DNA from 4 places in the Mesorhizobium sp. KR1-2 genome. Region 4 is predicted to be linked to each of the others. Evidence: riboswitches for the same ligand, from Rfam matches in the RefSeq annotation. Region 4 holds a riboswitch; each other region holds the start of a gene.
The links. A riboswitch is a leader RNA that binds a small molecule or an ion and turns the genes downstream of it on or off. The one in region 4 is predicted to bind cobalamin.

Region 1 (3,376 bases), on a different contig from region 4:
GGACGACAGCGTATAGGTGCGTAGCACGGGCTCCGCGCCCACCGGCAGCTCCAGCGTGACGAACTGGCCCGGCTGGTAGCGGAACCAGGTCTGGTTGTCGGAGCGGAAGGTGAAGGTCTTCACCTGCGGCGCCTCGTCCGCCACGCCGATGCATTCCAGCACCTGCAGCTTGTCGTTCCATGGCAGCATCTGGTCGAGATGCTTATAGAGGCTGATGGAGGTCATGGCGTTCATCCCGCCCTCCCGCCTCAGGCGACGCTGCGCAGCGAGGGCTTTTCGCCCTCGGCAAGGCGCGGCTCGATGAAGCCGCAATACCAGTCGACGAACTGGATCACGCCGCCTTCATGCACCTCCGAATAGGGTCCGGGCTCGTAGGCCGGCGACTTGATGCCGAAGGCGTTCTCCTCGACGATCCGCCGGTCCTGGTCGTTGGTCTCGGTCCAGACATGAGTGAGTTCGGCAAGATCGTAGTCGACGCCTTCCACCGCATCCTTGTGCACCAGCCACTTCGTCGTCACCGCCGTTTCAGTGGCACTGATGGGCAGCACGCGGAAGGTAACCGCGTGGTCGCCCAGCACGTGGTTCCACGTCGTCGGGTAGTGATAGAGCAGCAGCGAGCCGATACGGTCGGCCGAGACGCTGTCGGACAGGTTGCGCTGCACTGCGCGCTTGCCGGTCATGGTGTAGCTGACGGCATCGCGCAGCAGCGGCGTGCGCGTGGCGCGGTACTGGCCGGCGGCATCGATGCGGAATTTGCTCGGCAGACCGGCCGCCTCGCATTTCTGCCAGTGCGCCACCATCTCCGGGTCGCTGTCGGCGCCATTGACGCCGGTCACGTTCGGCGCCTCGGGGAAGGTCTTGCACAGTTCGGGATGGTTGCCGGCGCAGTGGTAGCACTCGCGGTTGTTTTCCCACACCAGCTTCCAGTTGCCCTTTTCGATGATGGTAGTTTCGTGGGCGACCTTGGCGTCGCGCAACCGGTGCGGCAGGAGGTAGGGTTCGACCATAACCCGCATCGGCGCAAAGTCGGCCGGCTCGTCGGCCAGACAGATGAAGACGTAGCCGCCCACGCTTTCGCAGGCGACGGGCTTGAGGCCAAAGCCGCTGGCGTCGAAATCCGGCCCCATCTGGCGGGCGAACAGCAGGCGGCCGTCAAGCTCGTAGGTCCACTGGTGATAGGGGCAGACGAGCTTCGCCGCCGTGCCCTTGTGAGCGGTGCACACGCGGCTGCCGCGATGGCGGCAGGAGTTGTGGAAGGCGCGGATGTCACCGTTCTGGTCGCGAACGACCACCACCGGGAAATCGCCGATCTGGACGGTCATGTAGCTGCCGGTCTTGGGCAGCTCGCAGTCGTGGCCGACAAACAGCCAGTCGCGATACCAGATCAGCTCCATGTCGAGTTTGAAATAGTCGGGGTCGATGTAGAAGGGCTGCTCAAGGCTGAAGCCGTCACGGCGGCTGCGGATCTGCCTCAGCATTTCGGTGCGTGTATCCATGTCCTGTCCTCGCTTTGCTGGCGCACAAGGACTGAACTGGTGGTGATTTCAGGGGAGGAAGATTGCGCTCACAGCCAGGCAAGGCTGCCGACGCGCAACGCTCCGCCACTTGACCGCCCACCGCGATCAGTCGGGTTCAAACGACATCAGGCTGGTTTCCGGGCTGAGGAGTTGGTCCTGCAGGACCGTCACGGACACCTTCCCAGGCATTTCGCCCAGTGGTCTCCCGCCATGACACACTCCACCACCGTTGCGGGGGCAGCGCCGGATTCTAACCGGCTTCCCAATTCTCCGGACCCGTTTCCGGGGCCGGCACCTGAAGTATCCCGATTAGAGCATCGGACAGCGGGGGGTGGCGCACGCGAATGCGACATGTCCCAAACGCAAAGACGACAGTGCAAAAGATGTGATCGCGACGAAGCGATGGCGTGTGCCGCGCCAAGCGGCAGCGCAACACACGAGCGCGCGGCCAGGTCCGGCCGCGCTTCGGAGTGTCGAGAAAATGTTTGGAAAAGTGGGCGACCGGCGGCTGACGCACGCGTGATCTCGCTGACCGTGCTCGGCATTCTCAGCCGCGACCTGTGGCGCTGGAACCGCTCGCGGCGCCGCGAGGCGCTGGCGTGGCCGCGCCCTTCGCCTGAACACCCGAAAGACTATTCCTCAGAACTGATTGGCCATGCTGGGCCGCATGCAATCCCGCAGCCTTCGCACCTCCCAAAAAGAATGAACCCGGCAAGAATTCCTTCTTGCCGGGTTCTTTGTTGGTGGCTTGGGATCAGGCCTTGACCTGAGCCAGCGCCGCGTCGAGCGACGTGCGGAGCGCGGCGACGATGTCGTCGACCTGCGCCTTGGTGATGATGAGCGGCGGGCAGAAGGCGATCGAGTCGCCCATGGCGCGGGAGATCACGCCGTTCTGCTGCAGCTGGCCGTTGACCAGCGCGCCCAGCGCACCGACCTGGCCCCACGGCGCCTTGGTCGCCTTGTCGGCCACCGTCTCGATCGCCGCGATGAGACCGACGCCGCGCACTTCGCCGACCAGCTCGTGCGAAGCCAGCTCGCGCAGGCGCTGCTGCATGTAGGCGCCGACCTCGCGAGCGTTATCGACCAGGTTGCGCTCCTCGATCAGGCGGATGTTTTCCAGCGCGACCGCAGCCGCGACCGGATGACCGCCGGCGGTGAAGCCGTGACCGAAGGTGCCGATGCGGTTGCTTTCGTCGGCGATCGGCTCGAACACGCGATCGTTGATCATCAGCGCCGAGATCGGCAGGTAGGACGAGGACAGCTGCTTCGACATGACCATGATGTCGGGCCGCATGCCCATGGTCTGCGAGCCGAACATCTCGCCGGTGCGGCCGAAGCCGCAGATGACCTCGTCGGCCACCAGCAGGATGTCGTACTTGGCCAGCACCGCCTGGATCTTCTCCCAGTAACCGGCCGGCGGCACAACGACGCCGCCCGCGCCCATCACCGGCTCGCCGATGAAGGCGGCAACGGTTTCCGGGCCCTCGGCCAGGATCAGCTTCTCCAGGTCGTCGGCAAGCCGCGTCGTGAACTGGTCCTCGCTCTCGCCCGGCAGCGCCTCGCGCCAGTAGTGCGGGCAGGAGGTGTGCAGGACATTGGCGATCGGCAGGTCGAAGGAGATCTGGTTGTTCGGCAGGCCGGTGAGGCTGGCCGAGGCGATGGTGACGCCGTGATAGCCGCGCTTGCGGCTGATGATCTTCTTGCGCTGCGGCTGGCCGAGCGCATTGGAGCGATACCAGATCATCTTCATGGCCGTGTCGTTGGCCTCGGACCCGGAGTTGGTGAAGAAGGCCTTGCTCATCGGCACGGGGGCCATCGTCACCAGCTTTTCAGCCAGGTCGATGACGACCGAATGCGAC
Region 2 (3,376 bases), on a different contig from region 4:
GCCGGTGCCGTGAAGCGTCACGCCGCCGCCCGCGGCCCGGGCCAGGACCGCCACCAGCAGGAAGGCCGCGACGGCACCGGCAAAGGCGCCGAGCGACATGGAGATCGCGCCGGCGCCAAGGCCAGCGACGGTCACCATCACCGCGCCGGTTGAAGCTCCAGCCGAGATGCCGAGCAGATACGGGTCGGCCAGGGCGTTCCGCAGCAGCGACTGCAGCACCATGCCGGAGATCGCCAGTCCCGAGCCACAGCAGGCGGCAACGATGGCGCGCGGCAGGCGGTAGTTCCAGATGATCCCCATCTCGATGGGATCGAGCACATAGGCCGTGCCAAAAATCTTGTTGGCCAGCGTCTGCAGCACCACACCGACGGTGATGGGGGTCTCGCCGATGCATGTGCCGGCAAGGATCGCGGCCGCGAGCGCAAGGAAACCCAATATCCCCCGGCCGAGCCGGGAGATCTGCGCTTGTCGGACAAAAGCCAGGCTCACTTCGCCAGTCCGAATTTCTCGAGTGAGTCGGCGAGGGCCTCGATGCCGGAGACCGTGCGGATGGTCGCGTCCATCGCGTGGGCGTCCATGACGACGATGCGGTTGTTCTTGACCGCATCCATCTGGCTGGCGACCGGATCGGTCTTCAGGAATTCGAGCTTCTTCTCGTAGTCGTCGGCCGGGAAGCGCCGGCGATCCATCCTGGCGATGACGATGATCGTCGGATTGGCCTTGGCGATGGTTTCCCAGCCGACCACCGGCCACTCTTCGTCCGACCCGGCGATGTTCCTGATGCCGAGCTTGTCCATCATGTAGGCCGGCGCCCCCTTGCGCCCTGCGACATAGGGATCGATGTCCATCTCCGCGCTGGAGAACCAGAACACGGCCGATACATCCTTGAGGTTGAGCGCCTTGGCGCGCTCGACCGCGGCGGCTTCGCGCTTGGTCAGGTCGGCGACGAGTTCCTCACCCTTGTCCTGCATGTCGAAAATGGTGGCCAGCTCCCGCACGCCCTGATGGATCGCCGCGGTCGAAAACAACTCGCTGCGGGTGCCGTCAACGCCTATCGTGTTATCTTTCGCGACGCAGTCCGTCGGCAGCACATAGGTGGGGATGCCGACATCGTGGAACTGCGTGCGGGTGGCGACAATGCCGCTCGGCCCGACATGCCATTCGAACTGCACGGCCACCAGGTCCGGACGCTTGGCGACCACGCTCTCGAAGCTCGGGTCGTTGTCGGCCAGCCGCTCGATCTTGTCGTTGATCGCCTTGAACTGCGGCAGCACTTCGGTGAACCAGACCGAGGTGCCGGAGACCTTGTCGCCGAGGCCGAGAGAGTAAAGAACTTCGGTCGCCGCCTGGCCGACCGTGACAGCGCTTGCGGGCGCCTTGTCGAAGGCGATCTTCTCCCCGCAGTTTTCGAGGGTCAGCGGATATTTGGTGGGCTCGGCCGCAGCAGTGGCCGTAAGGAATGCAAGGCTGGCGGCAGCAAGTGCCAGGCGCGAAGCTGTCATGACGCGAAGATCTCCGATCTGTGGGTGGCCGGGATCGAAGGATTCGGGTCAGCACGACGATGATCGCTCACGCCCGAATGGGCATGACGCAACTGCAATCCACCTGTGGTGTACGACATCGACAAACCTCCCCGGACATCCCCGCCCGGCGCGTTGAGTTTACAGGTGTCGGTAGGTCTCCTGACTGACGGGTCATGGTCCTTCTCGGCCTTCCCGGGCAGATACCCAGTGGCATTTTTGAGAAGGTACTAACCGCCTACAGTTGCGGGGGCAGTTTCGTTTCGCGGGTCAAGCCGCGGCGAATTCCCTGTTATTCCCTTGCGGGAACCGACGCATGGTTCCTAGCGGATTGCTTCGCCCGCATCAAGTCACTGAAATGGCGTGGAAAATGGCGACCTTTTTCCTTGGTCTTCGCCCGATCGCGAAGGAAACCGTCGGAAATTCATTGCCTGACACTGATCTGGCCTTCGAGCCATTCGCGGCCCGACTGCCGCGACCAAAGGTCCCGCCCGATGGCTAGGGGGCAGGGAGCCATCACAAGGCATGCCGCAAGACAAAAAGGCGCGCAAGATAGCTGTGCACATCGACCGTGGCGCAGGTCACTTCGTGCAGCCTGTCAACTGGTTCTCTTTCGATTGGGAACACTCCCTTTTCCTTAACCTCTACATTTTTCACAACGCAGGTGCGGCCGGTTTTGTCTGTGAGCTTGGCGTCATAGGTGCCGGCCGGCGTGTCCTTGATGACCAATCTTTCGTCGTGGTCGACGGAGCCATCGGGATCGTTCTTCGTCTGGTTCTTTCCCCAATCCTCGGTCCCGGCGGGAGCCAAGTAGAATTCCGTGACGGTGTTTGCGGTCAGGTTCCAGAACTGCAACTTGTTGTTGGCCGCGTTTGCGACTCCTGGGATCACAAGCAGTGCGAAGGCAAAACTGAATGCGTGCATCGTTTTCCTGCCGCAATTTGTGTTGGGGAGCTGATACTACCACCTCCGTCCTCGTCTCTCGAACACCGCAATTGGAACAAGGCCAAGGGCGTTTGGTGCCGTCACGCGCGATTCCCAGGTGATGAGGATTCGGCGGCGGCACCGAGCGCGAGGCCCGGTCTCATCACCAGAAAAATTGGTCCGGCGGCCTCGCCCAGCAGTTTTCGCGAATGCCTGCGAAGTCCCCCAACGCAACGGCCGCTTACGGGCCATGATGTCCCAATAGCAGACCGACCGCTTTCGGCCCCTTTGCCGCCCTTCACCGTTCAGAAATTCCACCCTGCAGGGAGCGCTCGCGATACCTCGCTGCTGCCCTGCATTCCGCCATGCGGTTTTGTCCGTTCCACCGTTAATGAGCGTGGGACTTTCCATCCGACAGGGGCTAGGAGGCGCGGACCGGGTGCAATGCATGCATTTTCCAGGGAGGCAAGGAATATGTCCGAGACCGTTCTTTCCACGCTGTCCGATGGCGTCCTGACGCTTGTCCTCAATCGTCCGGACAAGCTCAACGCCTTCACCGAGGAGATGCACCTGGCACTCCGCGCGGGCATCCAGCGCGCCCATGACGAAGCCGAGATACGTGCCGTGCTGCTGACCGGCGCCGGGCGCGGGTTCTCCGCCGGGCAGGATCTGCGCGACCGCAAACCAGGCCCGGACGGCCCGCCCGACCTCGGCTACACGATCGGCACCTTCTACAACCCGACCGTCCGCCTGATTCGCAGCCTGCCCAAGCCTGTCGTCTGCGCCGTCAACGGCGTCGCCGCCGGGGCCGGGGCCAGCATCGCCATGGCCTGCGACATCGTCCTGGCCGCCGCATCGGCGCGTTTCGTGCAGTCCTTCTCAAAGATCGGCCTCGGGCCGGATGCCGGCAGCAGCTGGCACTTGGTGCGCCG
Region 3 (3,376 bases), on a different contig from region 4:
TTGAGCAGCCGGTCGCAATGTGCCTTCAGCGCCTCCCCGCGCTCGTAGATGCGGATCGACTGGTCGAGCGGCACGTCGCCGCGCTCCAGATGGTCGACGATGCTCTCCAGCGCTTCCAGCGCCTGTTCGAAGCTCATCGCCTTGATGTCGTCATTCGGTTCGGAGTCCATCAATTCATCCTTTCATCAGGCGCTTCACATGCGCCGCGACCGAGAAAGACAGGCCCTGCAGGTCATAGCCGCCCTCGAGCAGGCTCACGATGCGATTGTTCGCATGGCGCGCCGCGCGGTCCATGAGCTGGCCTGTCGCCCAGTCGAAGTCCTCTTCGGTCAGATTGATCTGTGCCAGCGGGTCGCGATGGTGCGCGTCGAAACCGGCCGAGATGATGACCAGGTCCGGGCCGAAGGCATCGAGCGCCGGAAGCACGCGTGCGCGGAACGCTTCGCGGAACAAGTCGCCGCCGCTCTCCGGCGACAGCGGCGCGTTGACGATGTTGCCCGCGCCGGTCTCGTCCTTGGCTCCCGTGCCCGGATAGAGCGGCATCTGGTGCGTGGAGCAGAACAGCACGCTCGGATCACTCCAGAAGATGTCCTGCGTGCCGTTGCCGTGGTGCACGTCCCAGTCGACGATGGCAACACGCTCGGCACCAAATTTGCGCTGCGCGTAGCGGGCCGCGATCGCGGCATTGTTGAACAGGCAAAAACCCATCGCCGTCGTCTTCTCGGCATGGTGGCCTGGCGGGCGCGCCGCCACGAAGACATTGTCGGCCTTGCCGGTGAACACGTCGTCCACCGCGGCATTGGCCGCGCCGATCGCCGTCAGCGCCGCCTGCCAGCTCTTGGGGCTGACCGTGGTGTCTGGGTCGATGCCCACGAGCCCCTCCTCGGGGATCGCCGCGCGAATCCTGTCCACGAAGCTCTCGGGATGGGCGAAAAGGATCGTCGCCTCGTCGCCCTCCGGCGCCTCGACGCGCACGAGGTCCGAAAAGGCCTCGTCCTCCAGCACGCGCGCGATCGCGCGCAGCCGGTCCGGGCGCTCCGGGTGCCCCGGCGGCGTCAGGTGCTCGAGATAGATAGGATGCGAATAAAGGCGCGTGGTCATGCCGGGCAGCTTATCAGCAATGGCGCGCGTCGCCACGCACTACCTGCCGAAGCCTGGGGAAAATCGTTCTTTCTCCAAAGTCCATGTCGCATGGCGAGGATGGACCGCCAGCCATTTCGCGATAGTGTCGCCGCGCTGCAAGGTGCCCGCCTTAGAGCATGATCCCGAAAAGTTACAGACTTTTCGGACAAGATCATGCTCCAGAAACTGGGAGCAAGATGGCGTTTCAAGGAGAAGCCATCGCGCTCTAAGGCGGGAGAATCGGGAACGCGGTGCAAATCCGCGGCGTGCCCAACGCTGTAAGGGGGACCGCATCGGTAGATGCCACTGTTCTGCGGAACGGGAAGGCGCCGATGGCGGGACGAACCCGAGCCAGAAGACCGGCCAGGCAGAAATAGTCGTCCGCATGGTCAGGCGGAACGATGCCGAGCCTGTTCGCAAGGGGAAACGCGATGCCGGCAAGCAGCCATCCTATGCCCGAAAACGCCTTCGAAGACGCCGCGCGCGAGGCGGTCTACCGCGCCATCTTTACGCGCCGCGACGTGCGCAGCCATTTTGCGCCCGAGCCGCTGGACGACGCCGTTCTGGCGCGTCTCCTGCTGGCCGCCCATCACGCGCCGTCAGTCGGCTTCATGCAGCCATGGAACTTCATCGTCATCAGGGACATGGAGCGACGCGAGCGGGTGCGCGACCTGTTCCTCACCGCCCGCGAGCAGGAACTGCACGCCATCGCCGCCGAGCGGCAGGCGCTCTACCGCAAGCTGAAGCTCGAAGGCATTTGCGAAAGCGCGCTGAACCTCTGCATCACCTGCGACCGCCGGCGCTCGGAAAACTCGCCGCTCGGCCGCTGGCACAACCCGCAGATGGACCTCTACAGCACCGTTTGCGCGGTGCAGAACCTCTGGCTCGCCGCGCGCGCCGAGGGCGTGGGGATAGGCTGGGTCAGCATTCTTGACGAACAGGCGCTGAAGGAGCTTCTCGGCATTCCCGAGCATGTCGCGCCGATCGCCTATCTGTGCGTCGGCCGTGTCTCGCAGTTCGCGCCGAAGCCGGATCTCGAAGCAAGCGGCTGGGGCAATCGCCTGCCCCTGCCCGAGCTCATCATGAGCGAGGCCTTCGGTGGCGCCGGAGAAACCTTACTCAAGGAAACCGTAGCCAGTGAATCCCTGTCCTGGCGACCCTGAGCATGCTTAGCGAGCCTGCTTGGCCGGCTGCCATGCCGCCCCGCCAGCCGAGCCCAGCGCCTTGTCCTTCAGCTCGCGGAACTTGCCCGATGCCTCGGCCAGCCGGCGATCCCAGTCCGGATTGGGCACCTGCCCTTCGATAGTCTTGAAATAGACCTGCATCAGCGAGGCGATGGCGAAGGGCTCGATCAGCGCCGCCTTGATGGCCCAGGCGAACACGATCGCCAGCACGAAGGCCCAGCCCGCCAGTTGCCCCGGCATCATGTAGAGGATGGCTGCCGCCGGCGTCAGCATCATCAGGAAGATGACGAAGGTCAGGCCCCACATGACGATCGCAAGCCACACGGCGTTCTTGACCATGGTGCCGGCGTTCTGCGCGTAGAGGACGACGCCCTGGCGCGCGGTCTCGTAGGGGCTGTGGCTGTCGAGGCGAATGTTGTAGGCGAGGATGATCTCGTCGACATAGGTCAGCGACAGGCGAATGACCGCGTTGACGAACTTCACCAGCCCGTCGAGCCCGGGAATGGGGAGGAAGGCCGCGATGCCACCGATCAGGCCGGTGATCGCGGCGATGGCGCCCTTCACCAGTTGGTCGAGCACGAAGAGAATATTGGCTTCCGCAAAGCGCGTGGTCACAACCTCCCGCGCATAGGAGATCTGCCCCTGGCCGCTGGGCACTCCGTGCCCGTCCAGTAGCCGAACCATGACGGCGATGTGGCCTGCCTTGACGATGTACAGGATGTATTCGCGGATCCAGTAGACGATCAGCGACACCAGGCCGAAGCTGATAATGCCGCCCCAGATCGACAAGGTGGCGGGACCGTCCTCGCCGCCGAAGATGTGGCCTGCGCCATAACCGACGCCAGCTCCGGCGCCTGTCGCAAGCACATATGCCGCGGTGATTGCAAAAAACACGATCATGCGAAAGACGATGAAGGGCCATGTCTTCATCATCATCGACAGCGTCTTGCCGATATCGAAGTCCCACATGCAATAATCCCCCCAAGACAGGCAAATTTAGCATGTCCTGAGGGGAAATATTGTCAAGCGTCTGCCGCGCGGCAGCGACGTTTCTCGCTAGAGAATTTCAG
Region 4 (3,376 bases):
CGACCTGAATTATAGCACCGAATCGAGCCGCGAGGCCGCGACACATATGTCGGGGCGGCGCTGCCGAAAATCCATGCTGCAACGCGGCGAGGGTTAGCGCAGCCGGTCCGGCGAAGCAAGTCAAACGTTGGCAAAACGGTGACTGCGTCAATCGCTTTTGCGCGATTGACCCCTCACAAGGCACATTTAAATTCCATACTTTTTTTCTCCACTTTTCCTCCTGACACAATTCGGGTTGCAACATTGCTAGCCTTGAGCGCCAATCCGATTCCCGGCCAAAGCGAGCAATTGCAACATCATGTGGCGGAACGAACGACCATGAAGGACAGGATTTCGCTCAAGCTGGCGCGACGCATAGCGCTGGCCGCACAGGGCTTCGCTGATTCCCGGCCCGCCGGCCCCATCGACCGGAGGCATCTGAACAAGGTGCTTTCACGCATCGGCCTGTTGCAGATTGATTCCGTCAGCGTCGTGGTGCGCGCGCACTACATGCCGCTGTTTTCGCGGCTCGGCTCCTACCCGCGCGACCTGCTCGACAAGGCGGCCAATTCCAAAAAGCGCTCGCTGTTCGAATATTGGGCGCATGAGGCCTCGTTCCTGCCTGTGGAAACCTACCCGCTGCTGCGCTGGCGCATGGAGCGCGCCTCTCGCCATAAGGAAATGTATACCGGCCTCGCCAAATGGGCACAGCAGAACAAGCGGCTCATCGACGACATCTATAGCGAGGTCGTCGCACGCGGCCCCGTCGCCGCCTCGGATATCGATGGCGCAAAAGGCTCCGGCGGCTGGTGGGGCTGGAGCGACGAAAAGCACGCCTTCGAATGGCTGTTCTGGGCGGGGCGCATCACCACCGCCTCCCGGCGCGGGTTCGAGCGCCTCTACGACCTGCCCGAACGCGTGCTGCCGGCCGCCATATATAATGCAGCCGTGCCGCAGGCCGCCGACGCGCACCGCGAACTGTTGCGCATCTCGGCGCGTGCGCTCGGCATCGCGACGGTCGGCGACCTGCGCGACTATTTTCGTCTCTCGCCCGCCGACGTGAAGGGGCGCGTGGAAGAACTGGTCGAATCGGGCGAGCTTCTGCCGGTGCGCGTGGAGGGCTGGAGCCAGCAGGCCTATCTGCACACGGGTGCGCGCATGCCGCGCAAGGTGGAGGCCCGCGCGCTGCTGGCCCCATTCGACCCGGTCGTGTGGGAACGCTCCCGCGCCGAGCGCCTGTTCTGCTTCCGCTATCGCATCGAGATCTACACGCCGGCCGCCAAGCGGCAATACGGCTACTACGTCCTGCCCTTCCTGCTCGGCGACACGATTGCCGCGCGCATCGACCTGAAGGCCGACCGGCCCGCCGGCGTGCTGCGCGTGCAAGCCGCCTATGCCGAACCCGGCGCGCCCGCTCACACCGCCGAGGCGCTTGCCGACGAACTTCGCTTGATGGCGCAATGGCTGGAGCTGGAGCGCATCGAGGTGGTACCGGCTGGCGACCTTGCACCGGCGCTCAAGGACACGCTGGCGTCGTAACCGCGCGTTGACAGGACAACGCGCCCCCGCCTAAATTCGCCGCGACGGTCCCCTCTCCGCAAAGGGAGGGGCCAAGAGGGAATGCGGTGCGGGGACAAATCCCAATTCCGCAGCTGTACCCGCAACTGTAAGCGAAGAGCCGAAGGCCGACAGCCACTGGAATTTTTCCGGGAAGGCGGCGCGAGGCGACGAGGCGCGAGCCAGGAGACCTGCCGTCTAAACGAAATCCGACCGCCCGGCGGGTGTCCTGGGCAAGGAGCATGATTCTAGTGAAGACCGAAGCTGACCCGACAGCACTGGCCGAGGATGTCCGTGATTTGGATGTCTCCGACGTCACCGTTGTCGTCTGTTCATCCTGCCGGGACGAAACCGGCTCCGACGCCCGCCCCCGCGCCGGCGAATTTCTGGCGCAGGGCGCAGCACACGCCGCGACCAACGAAAATATCCGCGTGCGCCAGGTCGAGTGCCTCGGCAACTGCAAGCGCCGCCTCAGCGCCGCTTTGCTGCGCGAGGGCTGCTGGAGCTACGTCTTCGGCGACCTGACGACCGAAAGCGGGCCGGACCTGATCACCGGCGCAAAACTATTCGCCACCGCGACCGACGGCATCCTGCCCTGGCGCGGCCGTCCCGACAGCCTCAAGCGCGGCCTTGTCGCGCGTATTCCCCCTCTTGCGATAGTAAAGGACATTTCATGACCGCCTCCGCGACCCGCGTTCCCTGCACCGTCGTCACCGGCTTTCTCGGCGCCGGCAAGACCACGCTGATCCGCAACATCCTCGAAAACGCCAACGGCAAGCGCTTGGCGCTCATCGTCAACGAATTCGGCGATGTCGGCGTGGACGGCGAAATCCTGAAGAGCTGCGGCATCGACGCCTGCCCGGAGGAAAACATCGTCGAGCTGGCAAACGGCTGCCTGTGCTGCACCGTGGCCGACGATTTCGTGCCGGCGCTGGACGAGATCCTGTCGCGTGAGCCGAAGGTGGACCACATCCTGATCGAGACCTCGGGTCTGGCGCTGCCCAAGCCGCTGGTGCAAGCCTTCCAGTGGCCTTCGGTGAAGAGCCGCGTGACCGTCGACGGCGTCGTGGCCGTGGTCGACGGCGCAGCCCTTGCCGCCGGCCATGTGGCCTCCGACATGGACGCCCTGCAGGCGCAGCGCGAGGAAGACGAAACGCTCGATCACGACGATCCGGTCGAGGAAGTGTTCCAGGACCAGGTTGCCTGCGCCGACCTCATCATCCTGTCCAAGAGCGACCTGATCGACGCGGACGGCAGCGCCCGTGCCCATGCGACGATCGGCGAGCATCTTGCGCGCGCGGTGAAGGTTGTGCCGAGCGCGCACGGCAAGGTCGATCCGTCCGTGATGCTCGGCCTCGGCCTCGCGGTCGAGGACGACATCGAAAACCGCAAGACCCTGCATGACGGCATGCTCGACCACGAGCACGACGATTTTGACAGCTTCATCGTGGAACTGCCGGCCATCGCCAGCCCCGAGGACCTGGCAAACCGCGTGGCGACTGCCGCCGAACAGGAGAACGTGCTGCGCGTGAAGGGTTTCGTCGATGTCGCCGGCAAGCCGATGCGGCTTCTGGTGCAGGCCGTTGGCCCGCGCGTGAACCATTATTATGACCGCGCCTGGACGTCGGCCGAGGACCGCCGCTCGCGTCTCGTCGTCATCGGGCTGAAGGGCCTGAACCGCGAGGCCATCGAGCGCATTCTGGCAAACTGAGCCAGGCGCACGGCCATGCACATACTGACCACGACATCCGCCTCGCTCGACGATCTGATCGAGCCGGTCGACCTTCGGCAGACGCCGGCGGATGTCGTGGCGCTGTCCTTCACCGACAGCGATCTGGCC

Region 1: it holds a riboswitch for cobalamin, as region 4 does, so the genes downstream of both, ABLE85_RS16680 (aromatic ring-hydroxylating dioxygenase subunit alpha) here and ABLE85_RS06350 (DUF1636 family protein) in region 4, are expected to answer to the same signal.
Region 2: it holds a riboswitch for cobalamin, as region 4 does, so the genes downstream of both, ABLE85_RS17390 (ABC transporter substrate-binding protein) here and ABLE85_RS06350 (DUF1636 family protein) in region 4, are expected to answer to the same signal.
Region 3: it holds a riboswitch for cobalamin, as region 4 does, so the genes downstream of both, bluB (5,6-dimethylbenzimidazole synthase) here and ABLE85_RS06350 (DUF1636 family protein) in region 4, are expected to answer to the same signal.

Annotation. Positions count from the first base shown of each region.
Region 1 is NZ_JBDZDS010000008.1:108,672-112,047, reverse strand. Features, by position in the region: gene ABLE85_RS16685 (hybrid-cluster NAD(P)-dependent oxidoreductase) at 1-225, opposite strand, end outside; gene ABLE85_RS16680 (aromatic ring-hydroxylating dioxygenase subunit alpha) at 249-1,496, opposite strand; cobalamin riboswitch at 1,628-1,831, opposite strand; gene ABLE85_RS16675 (aspartate aminotransferase family protein) at 2,272-3,376, opposite strand, start outside.
Region 2 is NZ_JBDZDS010000009.1:1,469-4,844, forward strand. Features, by position in the region: gene ABLE85_RS17385 (iron ABC transporter permease) at 1-489, opposite strand, end outside; gene ABLE85_RS17390 (ABC transporter substrate-binding protein) at 486-1,502, opposite strand; cobalamin riboswitch at 1,655-1,849, opposite strand; gene ABLE85_RS17395 (hypothetical protein) at 2,037-2,444, opposite strand; gene paaG (2-(1,2-epoxy-1,2-dihydrophenyl)acetyl-CoA isomerase PaaG) at 2,919-3,376, shown strand, end outside.
Region 3 is NZ_JBDZDS010000001.1:448,630-452,005, reverse strand. Features, by position in the region: gene ABLE85_RS02180 (exodeoxyribonuclease VII small subunit) at 1-170, opposite strand, end outside; gene ABLE85_RS02175 (histone deacetylase family protein) at 175-1,101, opposite strand; cobalamin riboswitch at 1,325-1,505, shown strand; gene bluB (5,6-dimethylbenzimidazole synthase) at 1,554-2,285, shown strand; gene ABLE85_RS02165 (hypothetical protein) at 2,292-3,275, opposite strand; gene ribB (3,4-dihydroxy-2-butanone-4-phosphate synthase) at 3,363-3,376, opposite strand, start outside.
Region 4 is NZ_JBDZDS010000002.1:445,762-449,137, forward strand. Features, by position in the region: gene ABLE85_RS06345 (winged helix-turn-helix domain-containing protein) at 319-1,518, shown strand; cobalamin riboswitch at 1,547-1,750, shown strand; gene ABLE85_RS06350 (DUF1636 family protein) at 1,815-2,213, shown strand; gene cobW (cobalamin biosynthesis protein CobW) at 2,210-3,247, shown strand; gene cobN (cobaltochelatase subunit CobN) at 3,263-3,376, shown strand, end outside.